2 linked regions of the Vreelandella piezotolerans genome follow. The protein of the gene in region 1 interacts with the protein of each later gene in a pairwise test. Links are inferred from orthologs where the notes say so. Each region holds a gene or a part of one and is shown on either strand. Other genes may lie near its edges.

The links.
Region 2: the proteins of GYM47_RS14590 (region 1) and pepP interact in binary tests that used the Escherichia coli proteins (3 or more experiments, as listed by UniProt). The link is inferred for Vreelandella piezotolerans from one-to-one orthologs.

Annotation. Positions count from the first base shown.
Region 1 is NZ_CP048602.1:3,175,577-3,178,808, reverse strand. The notes cover bases 317-3,232. They hold GYM47_RS14590 (aminoacyl-histidine dipeptidase), read left to right. Parts: upstream 317-1,003; coding sequence 1,004-2,461; downstream 2,462-3,232. Other genes in these bases: GYM47_RS14580 (glycerate kinase), read right to left, coding at 3,206-3,232; GYM47_RS14585 (Dps family protein), read right to left, coding at 2,568-3,044; GYM47_RS14595 (tRNA(Met) cytidine acetyltransferase TmcA), read left to right, coding at 317-971. Also shown: more of GYM47_RS14595, read left to right, coding at 1-316. UniProt on the Escherichia coli protein: Dipeptidase with broad substrate specificity. Requires dipeptide substrates with an unblocked N-terminus and the amino group in the alpha or beta position.
Region 2 is NZ_CP048602.1:38,953-42,202, reverse strand. What follows is about bases 1-2,934. They hold pepP (Xaa-Pro aminopeptidase), read right to left. Parts: upstream 2,170-2,934; coding sequence 832-2,169; downstream 1-831. Other genes in these bases: GYM47_RS00155 (UPF0149 family protein), read right to left, coding at 2,193-2,771; ubiH (2-octaprenyl-6-methoxyphenyl hydroxylase), read right to left, coding at 1-741. Also shown: GYM47_RS00150 (cell division protein ZapA), read left to right, coding at 2,939-3,244.

The sequences.
Region 1 (3,232 bases):
CGAGCGTCGTGCTCAGCCAAGCGCAGCTCGCGAGTCAGGATGCACGATTAGAAACGCTGTTTGGTCTGCTGGTGCAGTCCCACTACCGCACCACGCCGAGCGATTTACGCCAACTGCTGGATGGCCCCGGCACGGGACTACGCATGATACCCAGCCGCGACGGGGACGACCCGCAAGCCGTTCTGGTCACCCGCGAGGAGGGCGGCTTCGCGGCCGAGCTGGCCGACCAGGTGGCCAGGGGCGAACGCAGGCCCCAGGGGCATTTGCTGGCGCAGTCGCTCGCAGCCCATGGTGGCAGTCGAGCGGCCCTCATCGCCCGCTGGCGGCGGGTGGCGCGTATTGCCACGCATCCCCAGCGCCGCCGAGAAGGGCTGGGGCGACAGCTCCTGGAAGAGGATATCGATAGCGCCACCCAGCAAGGGCTGTCCCTGTATGGCGCCACCTTCGGGGCGGAAGCGTCGCTACTGCGCTTTTGGCTGGCGCTAGGGTTCGTACCTGTCCGTTTGGGCATGACCCGCGAAGCCGCCACCGGCGAGTATGCTGTGATGGTCGCCAGGGCGCTCAACCCCGAGGGGCACGCGGTGCTGGACACCTTGAGGAGCGGCTTTGCCGCTTCGCTGCCTAGCCTGCTGGCCTTCGAGCTGGCCGCATTGCCTGCGTCGGTCGTGGCGCTGCTGCTCGCTGCACTGCCCGCTCAGCCGCTCGGCACGGCCGAGCGCCAAGCCATTCATGACGTGGCTTATGCCCGTCGCGACCCTGCGCTGGCCCGACCCGCGCTCCAGGCGCTAGCGCGGGAAGCCAGTCGACAGCCGCTGGGCGAGGCTCAGCAGGCGCACCAGCAGCTCGCCGCCTGGGCCTACCAAAACCAGCCGCTGGACAAGACCCAGAACCTCGCCGTGCAGCGCTTGCGCGAGTCGGCGCAACAGGTGATCACCGCGTGCGAGCTTTTCCCCAGTGAGCCAGAGCGGTAAAGTAAGTCGGTTATCGATAATGAAGAGTTTCCATGAACGCACATCTAGCAGCGCTCGAGCCACGCCTTGTATGGCAGCACTTTCGTACTCTGTGTAACACGCCGCGCCCCTCCGGTCATGAGGCCGCGTTGGTCGCTACCTTGGAAGCCTGGGCGGATGCGCAAGGGCTTGCCCACGACCAGGATGCCTTCGGCAACCTGCGTATCCGCAAGCCTGCCACCCCTGGCTGTGAAGGCGCGCCGGGAATCGTACTGCAGGGCCATCTGGATATGGTGGCCCAGGCCAATGCGGGGCATGCGCATGACTTTACCCGCGACCCCATTCGCACCGTGGTTAAAGAGGGCTGGCTGCACGCCGAAGGCACGACGCTAGGAGCGGACAACGGAATGGGCGTGGCCGCGATATTGGCCGTGCTGGAAGACCCCGACCTGACCCACGGCCCACTCGAAGCCCTGTTCACCCTAGAAGAAGAGACCTCCATGGGCGGTGCGCTGAATCTTGCCGAGAACTGGTTGGAAGGCTCGCTGCTGCTCAATTTGGACAGTGAAGACCGTGGCGAGGTGTATATCGGCTGTGCTGGCGGCGCCGATGTGGTGGTCGATGCGCAGCTGCCTTGCACCGCCCTGCAAGCCGATGAGCGACTGCTTTCCCTCTCGCTGACGGGCCTTAAAGGCGGCCACTCGGGCATGGACATTCACCAGCCTCTGGGCAACGCCAATCGCCTGTTGGTGCGCGTTCTTTGGGCGCTAGAAGAGTACGATGCTCGTCTAGTGAGCTATCAGGGCGGCACGCTGCGCAACGCCATTCCCCGTGAAGCCTTTGCGCAGGTGGCGCTGCCCGCCGACGATATGGAGGCCGCCCTGGCCACCGTCGAGAGGCTGGCCGCCACCCTCAAGGCCGAGCTGGGCAGTGGCGATAGCGGCCTGGTATTGACCGCCGAGCGCGCCGAGCAGGCCGACGCCGAGCCGCTGACGCTCGATGCCAGCGCGATGCTGCTGGCGGCGCTGCATGCCGCCCCGTGCGGCGTCGAGCGCATGAGCGCCGACGTGCCAGGCGTAGTCGAAACCTCCAACAACCTGGGCGTGTTAAGCGTCGAAGCCGGTCGCTTTCATCTCTGTGCCCTGGTGCGTTCGTTGCACGATAGCGCTGCCCAAGCGATGGCCGAGCGCTTTCAGGCGCTGTTTGGGCTCATGGGCGCACGGGTGAAAGTCGAAAACGGCTACCCCGGCTGGGCACCCAACCCGGATAGCCCGCTACTGGCCACCTTCAAGGCGCGCCACGCGGCGCTGATGGGCCACGAGCCCGAGGTGAAAGTGATCCATGCGGGGCTAGAGTGCGGTATTTTGGGCAGCAAATACCCGCACTTGGACATGATTTCCTTCGGCCCGCTGATTCGCGGCGCGCACTCGCCGGATGAGCGGGTGGAGATCGAGTCCGTGGCGGAGTTCTGGGCCATGCTGCGCGATCTGGTGGCGGCGCTGGCGAAGTAACGTCCTCTCGCCATGCCCAACACCATCAAAAACGGCACCCTAGAGGTGCCGTTTTTGATGAAGCGTGATGACCGCCTGCGATATCGATGGCGGCCAATCGCCTCGCTTATTTGCCTAGATAGGCGTTGAGCATCCACACGGTTTTTTCCTGCTCGCGGATGTAGTCGCCCGCTTGGGCGGCGGTGCCCTCGTCATCGGCGTCGGACGCTAGCGCCAACAGTTCGCGCTGCAGTTCGATCAGCGTTTGATAGCCTGCCAGAACGCCTTGCACGCAGGTCTTGCCATCGTGGACGTCTTTGTCTTCTTGGATGCGCGACAGCTTGGTGTAATCGCTGTACGCGTGAACCGGTTTGTGGCCCAAGGTCAAAATACGCTCAGCGACCTCGTCGACCTTGGTCAGCAGGTCGGTGTAGAACTCTTCGAATTTGGCGTGCAATTCGAAGAAGTCGTTGCCTTTCACGTTCCAGTGATAGCCACGAACGTTCATGTAAAAAATCTGATAATTGGCCAACAGGTGGTTGAGTTTCTCGGCGAGCTGGCTGGCGCTGCCTTCGTGTAAACCAATGCTATTGGTATCGTCCATTGTCTGCTCCTCCTTGGTGGGCGCTGCATTTCAACGTGTGTCTGTTTCGTGCCGAGTTCAGCTTAGAGTGCTGCAACGGCGAGGTGAAACAGATTTTTTGCATCGCCGTCATAGCGGATAAGGTATACGTGCAGGCACCATCACAGGATTTCAAGGGGCGCTTAGCGGCAGGCGAGCCAAAGCCGCGC
Region 2 (3,250 bases), 3.1 Mb from region 1 along the record:
GTGCGTCCAGACCAGCTCCATGGCTTGACCTGGCAACGGCAGTAGTGCAATGGGTCCTTCCGAGGTAAAGCGCTCGTAGGCAATGCCCTGGTGGGGCTGACTAATGCCCACATGGGCAATCACGGCGGTTTGTTCATAAGAGTGGCGGCGACTGGCGATACCGAGCTGCTCTTTCAACCCAGAACGGCCGCCATCGGCCAAAATGGTCAACGCCGCCGTCAGCTCACTGCCATCGGAAAGCCGTAAATGGTGGCCGCTGGCCGTGGGCGTTAACCGTGCCACCGTGGCCGGACAGTGCCACTCGATAGGCAGTTGCTGCAGCTTCTGATGCAGCACTCGCCCCATCCAGGCATTGGGAATCACGTGCCCCAAGGCAGCAACGCCTAGCTCTTGTGCATTGAGGCGCGTCGCACCCAACCGGCCCCGCTCGCTGATATGGATACGCTGAATCGGCGTGGCCTCGGCCTGCATCGCTTCCCACACCCCTAGCTGACGAAAGCGCTGGGCCGAGCCTTCGGCGATGGCACTCGCCCGGGCATCGAAGCTCGGTTGCCACGTCGCGCCTTCCGTACTTTGCGATAGCGCATTGGCTTCGATGATGGCGACCCGCCAGCCATAGCGCTCGATGAGCGGTGCCAATGCACAGCCCAAACTGGCCCCCACCAACCCACCGCCCACGATCACGACGTCATGGGTGGGCGACGGCGCTTGTGGACGTGATTCCTGCTCAGCCCCATACATTGGCCTCTCCTCCTTCATACAGCGCGACCACAGCGATTCGTAATTCCGTAATGTAGATTACATAAACGTCCAGGCGTCTAACGAAGCTGGTTATTTATTAGCCATTAGTTTCTCGATATCTTCCACCTGCTTCGGTACGTCGGCGGTCAAAATGTCATGGCCCCGTTCGGTGACCACTACGTTATCCTCGATACGAATGCCGATACCGCGATAAGCTTCTGGAATATCGTCGTCGCAGGGAATGTAAAGACCGGGTTCGACGGTCAGCACCATGCCCGGTGCCAGCGGGCGTGGCGTGGTTTCGTCGAGGCGATAGGTACCTACGTCGTGCACATCCAGTCCTAACCAGTGAGACGTGGAGTGAAGGTAGAAGCGCCGATAGCTCTCGTCATCGATGCGAGCTTGCACCTCCCCCGTCAGCAGGCCTACCTCGATGAGGCCAGCGGTCAGATCCTCCACAACGCCTTGGTGGATATCTGCTAGCGTAGCGCCTGGAGCAATGGCTTTCACCGCCCGCTCCTGTGCGCCTAACACCACTTGGTAGAGTTCCCGCTGGGCGTCGTTGAAGCGCCCACCGACCGGAAAGGTGCGTGTGATGTCGCCTGCGTAGAGATCGAATTCCGCCCCAGCATCGATCAGTACGAGCGTGTTCTCTTCCAGCACATCGCTGTTTTCAATATAGTGCAGCACGCAGGCATTGGCCCCGCCGCCCACGATAGTGCTGTAGGCTGGCCCGCTAGCCCCGTGCCAAACAAAGGTGTGTTCCAGCTCGGCCTGGAGCTGATACTCATACACTCCTGCCTGACAGGTGCGCATGGCGCGAACATGGGCCTGAGCGGAAATCGCCGCCGCATGGCGCAAAAGCGCAATTTCGGCGGGGCTTTTGATCAGGCGCATTTCGTGAATCAGCGGGCGGCTATCCAACCAACCCTTCAACGGCGGTTTGCCCCGACGCATACCCGACTGAGCCTGAGCCAGCGCTTCTTTGGCAATGCCCAGCGCGTCGGGGTTATCCAGCGGCGCATAGAGCAGCTCACGACCTTCGAGCAGCGAGGGTAGCCGTGCGTCGCGCTCGGCATTTTCGAATGCCTGGTCGAGACCATGCTGGCTGACAACGCCCTGAGCCCCTAGCCGACGGCCGGTCCAAGCTTCCAGATGGGGGTCGCGATCTTGGCAGAACACCACGCTTTGCCCTTCGCCACGGCCCGGCAACAGCACCAGTAGCGCGTCCGGCTCCTGAAAGCCGGTCAAATAGTAAAAGTCGCTCTGCTGGCGGAACGGGTACTCGCTGTCGTGGGAGCGAGTCACCAAGGACGCCCCAGGCACCAGCAGCGCCGCATGGCTTGGCAGCTTGGCCAGCAGCGACGCTCGGCGCTGACGGTACTCTTCAGGCGAAATGGCAGCAGGGCGAGGCAATGGCGTGGGCATAACGGCTCCTATCGCGTGGTGGCTCAATGAACGGGGGCGTCGGTTTGCTCTACTTGGGGCTGACCGGGATGCTGTTCGGTGTAGAGCAACATGGCCGCCATTCGCGCGTGTTCCGTCAGCGCAAACAGGTCGTTCTCGTTCTCCGGGCTATCGTCGATGTCGGTCTCGATCTGGCCGAGGCCTTCCAGATCATCGATCGCTTCTTTCAAGGTCTGCGACCAGCGCTCCCGAAGCGCGTCGTCGACGACGTCCTCGATGACTTCCATGAAGCCCAACGTCCACTCTTTCAGCCCTTGCGCCTGCTCGGCAAGAGAGAACAGCTCGTCGGGCAGCAGCGGTGCGTAATTCATGTCGCTCGCGCTCAGCGCTTCCAACGTCTGGCGGCGCCAGCCCAACAGGCGCTCGGCGCTAGCCTGATCACGGGGTTGCTCGACCCCCAGGCTTAGACACACTTCTTCCAGCCATGCGTCGGCAGTGACATCCCGCAGTGCCAACAAGCCGCACAGCCGTCCGTCCAGAAAGGCAGGAGACTGCATACTGCCGTGGAGTAAAAATACATCCGCTACGTCAGAAAAATCCTGCCGTTCGTCAATCAATGACATGATTCTTGCTCGCTTTACCAAAGATAAGGGTATGACCAAAGGGATAGGGCGGGAAGCCTTCGCGTTGACCCCGCACAAGCGGCTCTCTTATAGTGAACGCCGTCTATCCTTCCTATGTAGTGATGTTAACGCATCGGGACCCTTGCTGGCCCGTGCTGGAGTCTTTGATGAGTCACGCAAAGCGGCCAACGAAAGAGATTACCCTACTGGGTCGCAGCTATATGATTGCTTGCGACACCGGCGAAGAAGCCCAGCTCGAACGTGCTGCTCGCTATTTGGACCGCGCGATGCACGGCATACACGCCCAAAGCAGCGTCCTGGGAAGTGAGCGCATCGCCATCATGGCCGCGCTCAATATTACCCATGAATTGCTAGAAGCGCTGGATGAGCACCGGGCCGGTGAAGCCAATCTGAATCGTTTGAGCGAGCGGCTCGAGCGTGCTCTAGCGGGCACTCGGCGCAATGCGCCTTGAACCACG